DNA from 4 places in the Leptolyngbya sp. FACHB-1624 genome. Region 3 is predicted to be linked to each of the others. Evidence: predicted binding sites of a transcription regulator. Region 3 holds the regulator's gene; each other region holds the start of a gene.
What was found. Region 3 encodes NtcA, which controls nitrogen genes in cyanobacteria. Its sites were predicted from a motif close to TTTGTANNNNNNNNTACAAA; they were not measured.
Positions count from the first base shown of each region.

Region 1: a site for NtcA is predicted at 2,078-2,097, ahead of ACMUEV_RS10250 (DUF6761 family protein). Genes of this name have one in related genera too.
Region 2: a site for NtcA is predicted at 1,724-1,743, ahead of ACMUEV_RS11580 (ferredoxin--nitrite reductase). Genes of this name have one in related genera too.
Region 4: a site for NtcA is predicted at 1,849-1,868, ahead of ACMUEV_RS18785 (DUF3155 domain-containing protein). Genes of this name have one in related genera too.

Region 1 covers NZ_CP180258.1:2,233,741-2,237,336, reverse strand. Annotated here, with positions in the region: gene ACMUEV_RS10265 (caspase family protein) at 1-914, shown strand, start outside; gene ACMUEV_RS10260 (BolA family protein) at 962-1,207, shown strand; gene grxD (Grx4 family monothiol glutaredoxin) at 1,232-1,549, shown strand; gene ACMUEV_RS10250 (DUF6761 family protein) at 1,681-1,923, opposite strand; gene ACMUEV_RS10245 (response regulator transcription factor) at 2,156-2,938, shown strand; gene ACMUEV_RS10240 (WG repeat-containing protein) at 3,057-3,596, shown strand, end outside.
Region 2 covers NZ_CP180258.1:2,498,981-2,502,576, forward strand. Annotated here, with positions in the region: gene ACMUEV_RS11565 (HEAT repeat domain-containing protein) at 1-551, opposite strand, end outside; gene ACMUEV_RS11570 (hypothetical protein) at 803-1,042, opposite strand; gene ACMUEV_RS11575 (ubiquinol-cytochrome c reductase iron-sulfur subunit) at 1,114-1,530, opposite strand; gene ACMUEV_RS11580 (ferredoxin--nitrite reductase) at 1,861-3,596, shown strand, end outside.
Region 3 covers NZ_CP180258.1:905,241-908,836, forward strand. Annotated here, with positions in the region: gene ACMUEV_RS04180 (DUF3084 domain-containing protein) at 1-1,257, opposite strand, end outside; gene ntcA (global nitrogen regulator NtcA) at 1,377-2,048, opposite strand; gene fabI (enoyl-ACP reductase FabI) at 2,488-3,288, shown strand; gene ACMUEV_RS04195 (vWA domain-containing protein) at 3,313-3,596, shown strand, end outside.
Region 4 covers NZ_CP180258.1:3,995,375-3,998,970, reverse strand. Annotated here, with positions in the region: gene ACMUEV_RS18795 (S-layer homology domain-containing protein) at 1-181, shown strand, start outside; gene ACMUEV_RS18790 (GAF domain-containing sensor histidine kinase) at 351-1,586, opposite strand; gene ACMUEV_RS18785 (DUF3155 domain-containing protein) at 1,904-2,221, shown strand; gene ACMUEV_RS18780 (cofactor assembly of complex C subunit B) at 2,417-2,935, opposite strand; gene ACMUEV_RS18775 (PadR family transcriptional regulator) at 3,009-3,401, opposite strand.

The DNA.
Region 1 (3,596 bases), 1.3 Mb from region 3:
TTACTCAGACATTGCTCGAAGGATTGCGATCGCATCAATGCTCAACCTTAGCGACGTTAGAAGACTTTTTGAAACTGAGATTGCCTGAGCTTTGTGATCACAACGATCGCCCGCGCCAAGATCCAATTCTGGTTGTGTCTGATCCAGAGCAGCTTTATCAAGTGATCATGCCAGTCAACTGGTCTGAAACCGAATCTTGGGTTCCTGCAACGACTAATCCATTTTCTGTAGAAGGTGATTTATATCTCAATGCCTTAGAAAGTGAGGCGAGTTCCAACTATGGCTTCCAGCCGACTGTGATGGGAGCGACTGCAACTGAAATTCCCGACAGTTTTGCGCTGAACCCTAGTGAATACGAATACGAGCCGATCCAAGCAGATTTGACTCTGCCTGAATCAGAACAGACTGAAGAACTTTCACCTGCGGCTTCTCCAGTGCCTGAAGAGTCGGATGCCCCCGATCAAATGTTTTGGGAACGGTTGTTGTTTGGAGGGAGTGCGCTCTTATTAGTGTTGCTGCTTGGCGTGCTGTTCCGCAACTGGTCGGCGTTTATGGGCGGGCAGCAAACGGCGAATACTCAACCTTCTCCTGCGCCTCAAGCTGTGGCATCACCGAGTCCTGATTCTGGAAAGATCTTGAATGAAGCCCGATCGTTAATCAAACCCACGCTAGCATCAGATGCAAGTCGCGCGATTGATCGGGCGCGCGCAATCCCACCGAATGATCCCCTCTATGCTGAAGCGCAACAAGACATCGATCGATGGAGTCGCAATATTCTAGAAATTGCGCGCAAACGAGCAGAGCAGAAAGAGTTTCAACAAGCAATTTCAGCCGCTCAACTCGTTCCAAAAGATCGACCTCAAGTTTACGCCGAGGCACAGAAAGCGATCCAGCAGTGGCGCAAAGCTCGTTAGACTAAGAATCAGGAAAATTCGCGAAACGATTACATCGAGGAACCCCAATGATTAGCCCGGATCAGGTTGAGGCAATGATCAAAGCAGGATTGCCGGATGCCCAAGTGCAGGCAAACAGTCCTGATGGGGAGCATTTCGAGGTGACAGTCGTCTCCTCAGCCTTTGCTGGGAAGCGTCGCGTTCAACAGCATCAGCTTGTGTATGGTGCGGTTCAACAGGCACTCTCCACCGAAGCCATTCATGCTCTCTCACTGAATACGTTCACGCCCGAAGAATGGGCAACCAAAAACTAACTCTCTTACCCCTTGAACTTACTTATGACTACCTCAAACCGCATCAAATCGATCGTCGATAGCGACAAAATTGTCGTTTTCATGAAAGGCAGCAAACTCATGCCAATGTGCGGCTTTTCCAATAACGTTGTGCAAATTCTCAATACGCTGGGTGTCCCCTACACGACTGTAGACGTGCTAGAAGACCCTGAAGTCCGTCAAGGCGTGAAAGAGTTCTCGAACTGGCCAACGATTCCCCAAGTGTATGTGAATGGGGAATTTATTGGCGGTTCGGACATCATGATTGAGATGTACCAGAGTGGCGAATTGCAGCAGCTTGTAGAAGTTGCGCTTGCCTCGTAATGAGGTGGGGAGTGGGGAGATGGGGAGTGGGGAAGATTAATTCTTACTCCCTACTCCCCACTCCCTACTCTCACCTTTGCGACTGACCAACCAAATCAAAAAGGGGCGCACACGCACCCCTTTTCCCATTTCTATCGGTAGTCTGGCTCTGGCATCACCATGTCGAAATTCGACGGATCATAGATGTAGCGAGTAATCTCCTCTTCCAGACGATTGATCTGGTACGGCTCTAGCACGCTAGCATGTCGGAGCGCGGACAAGTACCCGTCTAAGTAGAGACGCAGGTCATCGTAACGATAGCCCCGGTTCCAGAGTTCGACGAGAGCGTCGGAGAGGCGTTGATAATAGCGAATCGTCAAAGAATCTTGAAGCATATGCGATGACGCGAAAACAACAGATGCCGTTTGGCATTCCACTCACTGAGCTATGACTTTAGCTTAACATTACCCTCGCTATTCTCTCAGTTTGTATCGAAATTCTATAGAAAGACATACTCCGATACGGAACGTTGTGTAGGCGGAGTACATATGGGTAGCACCCGTTACAAATCAAAACTAAGAAGCTTTGATACCCTTAACTCAAGCATTTTGAGGTCAAGTTGCCCCCGTGGGAGCCATTAATATACAAATCGTTGAAGGAAATCCGCACCTTCGATCGCTGCTAGGATGGCATCTTCAGCAGGCGGGCTACCAAGTCCACCAATCGGCTGATTTGCACCAAGCGCGTGAGATGTTTCTGGTGCGGCAGCCCAATCTCATGATCCTTGATTCTGAGATGCCCAGTGGCGATGGGTTGGAGTTTTGTCGCTGGTTGAGTCAGCAGCAGACGGCGCTGATTCTGATGCTGTCTGCCCGGACAACTGAATCTGATATTGTCGCAGGGTTGCGATCGGGGGCAGATGATTATCTGACGAAGCCGTTCGGGATGCAGGAGTTTTTGGCGCGAGTGGAGGCGTTGTTGCGACGACAGCGGACGGCGGCTCCTCCGGTCAATCTCGATTTCGGGGATCTGAAAATTGATCTGGTGCATCGGCGGGTGCGATTTAAGGGTGAGTTGATTGAGTTGACCCCACAGGAGTTTAGTTTGCTCTATGTGCTGGCTCAGGCAGGCGGAACCGCTTTGAGTCGGGCAGATCTGCTGCAACGAGCTTGGCCTGATGAGATTGATAATCCTCGAACTGTGGATACTCACGTCCTGTCTTTGCGTAAGAAGGTGGAGATTGATCCGAGGCAACCGAATTTGATTCAGACGGTGCGGAATGTGGGGTATCGGTTGAATTTGGAGATTTTGAACGCGCCTCCGGTGCATCAGAATAATGGGCAATTGCCTCGTAAACCAGCAACGGCTTCAATGTCGAGAATGGCAGCGGTTCAACGTCCTCGGATTTAGGGAAAAATTTCGACGAATTCCTGATTTGTTGGATAACCGATGTGATGCAATGCGATCGCATATGTTCCAAAATCTGTGGGGTCGATACACTTAGGAGAATCTATGACGGTTCTGGGTCATGATGCTGCGTTTTTTATTGCTTGCGACGTTGGGGTTTGCGACGGTTAGTGTTTGCAGCCATCCGCCAAATTTGACGATCGAACAACGTGCGATCGCCAGTGATCTCTTCGAGATCGATCATCAATTTGACAGTGCAACCGATTTTGCTGAGGGAACCGCGCTGGTGCAATTGGGGCGGGAATTCCGCTATATCGATCGTTTGGGACGAGTCAGTATTACGCCGAAACAAGAGTTTGAAGCGTATTCGCCCTTTTCGGAAGGCTTGGCGGTGGTAAAATTGGGGGATCAGTATGGGTTTCTGAATCGTCAGGGAGAAGTAGCAATTCCGCCGAAATTTGAACGGGTGACGCGATTTCGAGAAGGATTTGCAGTCGTGCAGATGGGACGGCTTTACGGATTTATCAAATCGACTGGAGAAGTTGCGATCGCGCCTCAATATCAATTGACCTCGGGCTTTTCTGGCGGATTGGCAGCCGTGAAGAGTGGCGAGAAATATGGCTATATCGATTCATCGGGTCGAACTGCGATCTCACCAAGA
Region 2 (3,596 bases), 1.6 Mb from region 3:
ACGACTTGCATCAGCAAGGGCACGGTCTGCGATCGCCGAATTTGTCCTAATGCTTGGGTCGCAAACAATCGAGTCGAATCTTCATGCAATAACTCTTCAATCACATGCACAGCCGTACTCCCTAAAGTTGCGAGCACTGAAACTGCCATTGAATTGAGTTCTTCACTGTGCGAAGTCTTCAAGACCTCAATCAAGGTTTCAACCACTTGAGGGTGATGAAAGTTTCCTAAGATGCGGATCGCAAACCACTGAGACTCCGGATCAGCTTCTTCATCTTTGAGCAGTTCAATTAAGGGTGGAAGTGCATCAATGCCGAAATTCGGAAAGACTTTTGCGATGTCCCAACGTTCTTGGAAACTTCCGGATTCTAGAACTTGCATGGCTAGATTCAGAAGTGCAGGTGTCACATTCGGGTCAGAAAGTGCTGTTCCTTGAGTAGACTCATCTCCTAGAAGGAGCAATTGTAAGTCTAAGCTTAATTGCTCCCAGTCCGCGCGACGAGCCGAGGTTTGAGCGCGTTCCAAAATTTCGGTGTAGCTGAATTTCTGCACAATATTCGCCCTAGCACATCTCAGTTCTCACGATGTTTACTTTGCCACAGAAAGGGGCGATCGAGAAGTAGGGGTTCCGAGAATAGCATCGGGAGGATTCGGATTGTGCATAGGGTCAGAGTTTTATGGGGAAGTGGGGGATGGGGAGATAAGGGAAAACTGGACATGATTCTTGTTTTCTATCTTCCCATCCGGCTGAAATTGACTAGCTGCTCGCTTCTGCTTCCAGAATTAGAAGAAGAAAGCGAGTTTTACATTTTGCCGTTTTGCATCACTTGTTGAAGGTGATGACGAATCTCTTGAGCTGTTTGTTGATCTTGCTCTCTTAACTTCTGAAACAGTTGCACACAGGGCTGAGAATCCATCTGTTGTGCATCTTGAATGTAAGTTTCATAAGCTTTGACCGCTTCTGCTTTATTGTGCAAGGCGGTGAGCAAATCATATTCGAGGTCGCTAATTGCGCTGCCGCTTTTTTCTGCCATTTGAGTCATAATCACATCTCCATTCGATCTGATCTAACGGTGGAACAAAGCGATCGAGCCGTCCTCTACCTAAAGTTTCACTACAGTTTCACAACCACATTTTCTCCATCGATGCTTGCCTCGTACTTGGCTAAAGCTGCGGTTGCAGGACCTTTCTGTACCGAGCCATCGGGTGCAAAAGCTGAGCCATGACAAGGACATTCAAACGCTTTACGCTCAGCCTTCCATGCCACTAAACACCCTTGATGGGTACAGGTTGGATTCACAGCTAACAGAGATTTTGGATCAGCCGGATTACGAACAACAGCGATCGGTGCAGGTGACTCAGTCTGTAAAAAGCCTTTTTGATCTAACTCTGCCACTTTGCCCACAGTCTGCATCCCACTCGCACTCTTCTGCCCCCCCTGACAAGCTGCTAAAAACGCAGTCAACACTGCCGGAACTCGACTCATGACCCATCCAACGCTTGCCCACGATAGAAATGTTCTCCGACGCATGAGGTTCTCCTAAAGAACGATAGAGGAATAGTGAGTAGGGAGTGGGGAGTAGGGTAAATCCTTTCTATCTCCCACTCCTCCCCCGCTCCCCACCAAATTACAACTATTTCTAAAGTACGCCCTTCCCCCTCTTCCCGCCGACAGATGACGAAAACGAATCGGCTTTATGCAGAAACGTCATATTATGAAAAGTTTTGTAACAACAGATACGAATGTCCTCTGTGATCCCGATTACCTTTACTCAGTAATCACCGCGAATCATCAAACGGTTCCGCAGTTGATATCGATTTGTGTTCGCTCTGGAACACCTTATATTCATAGGCTCAATCCATGACAGACACCCTTGCAGCACCGACCCTCAATAAGTTTGAAAAACTCAAAGCAGAGAAAGATGGTCTTGCGGTGAAAGCAGAACTCGAGCACTTTGCTCGGCTCGGCTGGGAAGCAATGGATGAAACCGATCGTGATCATCGCTTGAAGTGGCTCGGTGTGTTCTTTCGCCCCGTAACTCCTGGCAAATTTATGCTGAGAATGCGGGTTCCGAATGGCATTATCACGAGCGGACAAACCCGGGTGCTCGGAGAAATCCTTCAGCGCTATGGAGATGATGGCAATGCAGACATCACGACTCGCCAGAACTTTCAACTGCGAGGAATTCGGATTGAAGACCTTCCCGAAATTTTTCGTAAGTTTGACCAAGCTGGATTGACGAGCATTCAATCCGGGATGGATAACGTTCGTAACATTACCGGATCGCCTGTTGCTGGCATTGATGCAGATGAGCTAATTGATACTCGTGGGCTAGTTCGCAAAGTTCAAGACATGATCACGAACAATGGTCGTGGTAATTCGAGCTTTAGTAACTTGCCTCGGAAATTCAATATTGCGATCGCAGGGTGCCGCGATAACTCAGTTCATGCTGAAATCAATGACATTGCTTTCGTTCCCGCTTTCAAAGATGGCACATTAGGATTCAATATCCTAGTTGGCGGATTCTTCTCTGGGAAACGCTGCGAAGCTGCAATTCCACTCAATGCTTGGGTTGACCCGCGCGATGTCGTTGCGGTCTGCGAAGCAATTTTAACGGTCTATCGGAACTTGGGACTGAGAGCAAATCGTCAAAAAGCTCGCTTAATGTGGCTGATTGATGAGATGGGATTGGAACCGTTCCGCGAAGCGGTTGAAAAACAATTGGGATATGCTTTTACGCCTGCTGCTGCCAAAGACGAGATCCTTTGGGACAAGCGAGATCACATTGGGATTCATGCCCAAAAACAGCCTGGATTAAACTATGTGGGCTTGCATGTTCCAGTGGGACGGTTATACGCGCAAGATTTGTTTGATTTAGCTCGGATCGCTGAAGTTTACGGCAGTGGTGAAATTCGCTTAACTGTCGAGCAGAATGTGATCATTCCGAATGTTCCGGATTCACGAGTTTCTGCATTGCTCAGAGAACCCATTGTCAAACGGTTCTCGATCGAGCCTCAGAATCTTTCACGGGCATTAGTGTCTTGTACTGGCGCACAGTTTTGCAACTTCGCACTGATTGAAACTAAAAATCGTGCGGTTGCTTTAATGCAAGAGCTAGAACAAGACCTGTACTGTCCTCGCCCAGTGCGCATTCATTGGACAGGTTGCCCGAACTCTTGTGGACAACCTCAAGTTGCAGATATCGGACTGATGGGCACAAAAGTCCGCAAAGATGGCAAAACAGTCGAAGGCGTGGATCTCTATATGGGGGGCAAAGTTGGCAAACATGCTGAACTTGGAACCTGTGTGAGAAAAAGCATTCCCTGTGAAGATCTCAAACCGATTCTGCAAGAGATTTTGATCGAGCAATTTGGTGCGCGTCTCTGGTCAGACCTGCCCGAATCCGCTCGTCCAAATCAGACCGCCTTGATCACGCTCGATCGTCCCACGGTGGAAACACCGAACGGGAAATCAACAACCGTGCAAGAGCTTAATGCACAAGAGTTTGACTATGTGCTGAGTGCGCCACCTGTTGTAAAAGCGCCAACAGAAATCGCAGCTCCAGCAACGATTCGTTTTGCTCAGTCAGGAAAAGA
Region 3 (3,596 bases):
AGATCCCAGACTCAACAGTTTCTCAACCTCTAGTCTGTCATTCATCACCCCTGCGACACGGGCACGGGCATTAGAAGCTGCAATTAGGTCTTGTAAGGTTTTCTGAAAATCCTGGGGGGACAGTTTAGACGGTTCCAGCGTTTGAGTCGCGATCGTATCTCCTGCTAAAAAGACAACCTGATTCGGCACTGCACTCATATTCACGACAACGCCTCGGTCGTCACCGAGAACATAATTTGCCCCGGCCTGCACCCGCACCAGATAATCTTTACCATCTTGAATTTGCTGAATGAGGTTTTGCACTTCCGCAATCGGGATTTGCACAATTTGCTGATTGTTCTGCCCCAGGCGAAGCGACTCGATCGCGGTCTGATTTGCCAATTGCAGTAATTGATCGACCGCTGCTTTGGCTCCACCTTGTTCGACGACGCGCACAACGCCTGAAGACAGCACTTGTGTCCGAAAAATTGCCAGATCACCTCGGCGAATCTGTTCCACATCTTGCTGAATTTGCTGAACGGCTGCCACGAGAAAAGCTCTCTGCTGTTCCAGGGTTTTCAATTCTGCTTCGCGTTGAGCAATGACTTGATCGCGCTCATTAATTTCGCGATCGCGCTTTTCAATCAGGGCAGTTCGTTCCGCAATTTGCGCATCTCGTTCCGCAATTTGGGCTTTCACCTGATCCCGTTGTTCAATTAACGCCTGCTGCTCAGATTCCAGCTGATTGATTTCGTTGCGGAGCGAGAGTGCTTGCTGAGAAACTGTTTCTAGCTGATTGCGGGTGAGATCTCGCTGCGCTTCTGTCCTGCGAAGTTGGGCATCGGTTTCTCGTTGTCGAGCGACTGAAACTTGAAGATTGGCATTGAGGCGCTTGAGATATTCCTCAATTTGGGCACGTTCCGATCGCGCTTGCTCTAGATCTTTCTCAACCTCAGCTTTTCGCTGATCGGTGGTTTTGAGATCAGCCGTGACTTTATCGAGGTCACGATTTGTCGCCCGCAAATCGGCTTGAATTCGCCCGAAGTTCAACACCATCTCTCGAAAGGTGCGACTGGCAAGCAGTAAAACGCCTAACGTAGAGGCAGAAATCAGCGTGCCCGTCAAAATCGTCACGACAACTGCTGTTTGTTTGGGACGGAGATTGAACAAGCTGAGGCGGGCTTTTCCCACGCGCGTTCCTAAGCGATCGCCGACTGTCGCGATCACCCCTCCTAACACCAACACCACCAAAATTAGAATTAGCCCGACATCGGACATGACGCTCCCACAAACCCCTAGACATACTGCACTCTAAGGGCACTTTCAGACTTTGCCTTTCATTATGACTGCTCGCTCTATGATTCGCGTGAGTCACTCAGGACTGAATTCTAATCGAATTAGGTAAATTGTTGACTAAGCGTTACCGGATTATGAACGGTTATTTTTTTCTTGTGAATTGAGATCATTTTGTCCTGACGCAAATCTCCCAGTAAGCGGGTGACTGTGACGCGAGTCGAGCCGATTGCTTCAGCGATCGCTTGGTGAGACAGTTTGAGATCAATCATGATCCCCTCTTGTGAGGGCACACCAAAGTCACGACACAGAATCAGGAGGAAACTAACAAGACGCGATCCCATATCTCGGTGCGCCAGCGTTTCGATCATCATTTCAGTTTGTAAGATTCTCGACGACAAGCCTTTCAGCATCAGCATCGAGAGTTCGGGATTGTCTTTGAGCGCTTTTTCAACTTGTTCGATCGGAACAGACAGCAATTCGACAGGGGTGAAGGCAACTGCGTGATAAAAGCGATCGGCACGTTGTCCTGTGATCAGAGAAAGCACCCCGAACACGCTGTTTTCTCGCAGCAGCGCGACGGTAATTTCTTCTCCTGCCTCGTACACCCGTGAGAGTTTAACCGCACCCTTGACGAGAAAGTAGACCCGCTCCGCCGGATCGCCCGGAAAGAAGATGGTCTTACCGCGTTCAAACGTCTCTACAACAGGAGGATATGCTCCCCCTCCAATCTGACGAAACATCGCTGCAAGCGGTTTATCCTTGGTCACTACCATTTCTTTCCTTGTCGTATCGAGTGAAGCTGGGAAGTCTAACAGTCTATGTAAGCAATCGATGACTTTAGACCACTAAAACTGAGTCTATGATCTGTTTTAGTGTCGTAAACTACAATTTCGCTTTGATCTTCAGAAAACTCAGTAAATTCTCTAAGAAGAAGGCGCAATTTCGAGTCGATCTACTGGAATCTTCTGGGCAGACCCAATAATTTCCACAGATCATACCGTGAAAGCACGAATATTCTAGGACGAGGCATTAAGGAATCATGAAGGATTCCGAACCAGAATCAGAGAGGATTCGCTGGCAGAAAAACCGAACTGAGAAATGACGCAATTCGATCCTCGATCCGCCAAGCTTGGGACGATCGCGTCAGCGAGGAGCAGTTCGAGAGGGATCCCTTTCTGCTATCCTCATAAATGCTTTACACGGTAGAAGACCATGCTAGACCTGACTGGAAAGAACGCACTTGTAACGGGAATCGCGAACAACCGCTCGATCGCATGGGGCATCGCTCAGCAGCTACACAAAGCAGGCGCAAATATTGGCATCACCTATCTACCGGATGCAACCGGCAAAGCGGAAAAGAAAGTTGCCGACTTGACCGAGCCGCTCAATCCCAGTTTGTTCTTGCCTTTGAACGTGCAAGATGACGCACAGATTGAGAGCGCATTCAATACCGTGAAAGACAAATGGGGCAAGTTGGATATTCTGATCCACTGTCTCGCATTTGCTAGCAAAGATGATTTATCCGGCGATTTCTCCAAAACGTCGCGCGCGGGTTATTCGCTGGCGTTGGATATCAGTTCTTACTCGCTGGTGCAACTAGCTGGAGCCGCAAAACCTCTAATGAGCGAAGGCGGTAGTATCGTGACGCTGACTTACCTCGGTGGTGTGAAAGTCATCCCGAACTATAACGTCATGGGAATTGCCAAGGCAGCATTGGAAATGAACGTGCGCTACCTCGCAAATGAGTTAGGGCAGAACAATATTCGAGTCAATGCGATTTCAGCAGGCCCGATTCGAACATTGGCTTCCTCGGCAGTCGGTGGCATTCTCGATATGATTCACCACGTTGAAGAAGTTGCGCCGTTACGTCGAACTGTGACGCAGATCGAAGTCGGGAATACCGCAGCATTTCTCTGTAGTGATCTATCAAGCGGGATCACGGGTCAGGTGATCTACGTCGATGCAGGCTACGAAATTATGGGGATGACGGGATCGAAGCCCACTGCTGGATAGCAATTAGACGATAGGAGATGTGCCGTGCCCAATTTTGAAACTTTGCAAAATCGAGACTACACCTTGATTTTGGATAAAAGTGGCAGTATGTCTACCAATGATCAAATTGGGGGCGGCAGTCGTTGGGAAGCAGCCCAAGAATCAACGCTGGCACTGGCGCGCAAATGCGAACAGTTTGATCCCGACGGTATTACGGTTTATACGTTTTCTAGCCGATTCAGACGGTACGAGAATGTGACGACGAGCAAAGTCGCACAGATTTTTATGGAAAACGATCCGGTTGGCTCGACCAATCTGGCAGCAGTGTT
Region 4 (3,596 bases), 3.1 Mb from region 3:
GGGTATCGCAGCTGTTACAGGCGATCGCAACGTCAGAGCAGGTGAAGTTCTTATCGGCACAGGAGTCGGTGCATTAGCTGGCCTGATCTTTGGCGGCGATCGCATTGACCTGATTTCAATTCGCCCCAACGCAGATCTCAATCTCCGTCTCACCAGCGAATTGATCTTGCCTCGCTCATAATTGCGTAGCGACTCTGCTGACCAAGATCTAGGGCGATCTTGAGCTGTGAATACTCAAAAAGATCGGGAGTGGGGAGCCACTCAAAGAACGATTCCTCCTCCCCACTTCACAGCTCAGGACTGCCATCGGTCTCAATCTTCTGAGTTTCAGAAGACCCAAAACTTAGATCTCAAGACTCACGCTCGCGATGAGTCTGAAGTATCACTAAAAAACTTGTCCCCTGTTTAGGGGGCTGGATGCCTTGAGGAATCCAGCCCTCTTTTTTCAATGGGCTGAACCCCTGAATCGAGCCATTCATCTGTTCCACCAATCGACGCGCGATCGCTAACCCCAACCCCGTGCCTGGAATATCTCCCTTTGCCTGCACTCCCCGATAATGCCGCTCAAACAAGTGCTCTAAATCTTCCGGTGGAATTCCCAATCCGGTATCACTGACCCAAATACAGATGCGATCGTAATGAGAATATGCCCTAATATGCACTTCTCCGCCGCTAGGCGTATATTTCAATGCATTATCGATAAGATTACTCAATACCTCTCTTAAAGCCCCAGAATTGGCGGAAACAAGGGGCAGAAATTGTGGTATTTCTGTTCGCAGGAGAAGATTGCGATCTTGCGCGATCGCACGAGCCGTTTCCACTAAGGGCAGCAAAATCTCGTGAATCGAACAAGGCGCTAATTCTAAACTTGATGCCGTCAGCACTCCAGCCGGAAGCAAGGGGATCGGGCGGATTGGATTTTCTGATAAAGCATCCACGGGATTTAAATCGATCGCTTGGTCAAATTGCTGTAAGAGTTCCTGCACGCGATCGCTCTCCCGCAAGATACTGCCTGCAATATTGCGATTCGGATCTTCCGGCTGTAACCGCTTCACTAACAATTTGCCAAACGTTCGCAATGCTGTGACGGGACTTTTCAACTGATGTAGCAAATTATCTAAAACGTCATGCTGCTGCGTTTGCATCGAGCGATGTTGTCGCTGAGCCTGATCCAACCACTGCGCCCGTTGATCCATCACACAAGCGAGGGCTAACGTACTCGCAACTCGTTCAACTTGCGATCGCTCCCAAGTTGTCCAAGGTCGATCTTCGCGCTCTGTCACTAACAACCCAAAGACTAATTCTTCATGAATCAACGGCAAGACGAGTTGCCGGGGTTGAACCAGTCCTGTTGTCACTAGATCCAGTTCTGGAATGTCCGAGGAAGGAAGAGCCAAACGGTTCGATCGCTCCAATGCCACAGAATTATCCGGATACGCTGCAACTGGGATCAAACGGGCTTGAGAACTTTCAACTAATTCTTCCGTTAGATAGATTACGCTTAGTGAAGCGCCTAACGCCTGAGTCAGCAATGCAATTTGTGATCGACACAACTCAATGAATTCGGAACTTGTAGGCATTAGCATCGACTTTTCTGCCGGATGAATCTAAGAAATAGGATTGACGTTGAGTAATTTTTCTTATTAATTTAATAGATAGTCCTGATCCCCAACTCTTTCGCACCAGTTTTTCTTAACTTTTGCCCGACTTTCCGCAACTTTTGCTGACGTAAGCGCTCATTTTAGTCGTTACATAGCAAAAGAACTCGGAAAACAACCTTAAGAAATTATGTAGATGCGTTAAGAGAAGTTGAAATCCAGGGCTGAAGCTGATATATTTTCGACGGATTTTGTAACGATCATTACAACTTTTAGGCAGTTTGGAACTTAAGGAGGTACGGGGTTTGGCAAGGAGACGTAAGCGGAAAAGTCGTCGTCGGCAGGAAGGAAGACGGATCTTAGAAAGCGTTCCTCAGTTTAGCATTGAGTGTGGCGAAGATAAGCCCGTTACCGCTGCCCGCAAGTTTATCCACGCTGAAGGCATTCTGCCGCCTGCGCTGTTACTGGTTAAGAGAAACGAGCATACTACAGATCGCTATTTTTGGGCAGAGAAAGGTTTGTTTGGCGCACAATACGTCGAAGAAAATCACTTCTTATTCCCAAGTCTGAGAACATCTGAGGATGAAATCGATGCGGTTGCTGTTCCTTCACGGAGCCGCTAAGCGTTCAGATCTCGATCCGGATCAAGTTCGAGTTTTCCAAATTTTGCTTGCCCTGAATGCAGATTTGGTGGTAGTGCCAGTCGCTACTGACCTAGTTGGGCAAGCTAAACTCAGTTACCCAGCATTCACTTCATCAAAGCTCTCCTCAACGCAACGAGGAGAGCTTTTGTCTAGAAATTCCCGTCTAAAAATTTTCTATTCCGCTTGCAGTTCCAACGATCGCTGCAATTCTGCCAATTCATCACGATGTGCTCTGACAGTAATCACACTGCGCGCATCTGTGCCCCCTTCCAATTTCAGCGAAACCTGCTCCACTCGCTCTGCCCCTTTCCAATAAAAAACACCAGCTAGAGGCGACACGAGCAACAAGCCCCACCAGAAATTCGACCCATCGGGTAGCACCATCGTCAGGACTAACGCAAAACACAGCGCTCCCACCGAAGCAAGCAGCGACAAAAATACCGCCAGGAAAACGCTTGGACGGACAACTCCTTCAAACGTCACCTGATTTAAATCGGCATCGATCGCAGCTACTCGGTAAGAGCGCTGTCCAAAATATTGGCGCAGTTGCGCCATCAGAGAATCTTCAGGCTGCTCAGAGAGCAATCGCACCTCCTGGGTTCTATCTTTGACTGAGGCGCGAATGAAGAAAAACAGCCCAATCATTAATAGAACCGTGAGGAGAAACGTCGAGGCAATTATAGGCTGATTCATGGCGCAAGAAGACAAAATCCCAGTTACACCACAAGTTTAGACAACAATGGGGATCATTCTCAGATCTCCACTGTTATTTCTCAGCCCCACTGACTGCGGGCACGCCCGAATTTTCTCGTGCATTTTCGCGTTTAACGGCATACTCTCGCCAAAGCCGAGCCAGATCTTGCGCCTGCTGCATTGCCTCAGACTTAATCTGATACATGCGGCGAGGACGACCCCGACCTTCGACTTTTTTCCAGTAGCCGGTGACCATTTCTTCGTCTTCAAGAAACTTTAGGGCACTATAGAGAACCGTATCCGATAAGCGGTACAGCGGATATTCGGTTTCGAGCAATTGGATTAGCTCGGTTCCGTAGGAGTCTCCGCGTAAGAGAACCGCTAACACATAACAGACCGCCAGTTCTTTATTGAGATAGAAAGGGGGCGGATCTTTGAAAAATTGATAGATATCCTCAAATTTCATCTGTCTGATTCCAGGCATGTGAGAAACGACTTGTTTGAGAAAGCGATCGACTAAATCAATTCAATCAATCGAAATCACAATGAGTAGGGTCATAACCCTACATTAACAATCACGCGATAGGGTTTGCCGTCCTCCCAAAGGATTAATCCTCCTGCGTGAAATATTAAATTAACGCGAATTGCCGAGATATGTAGG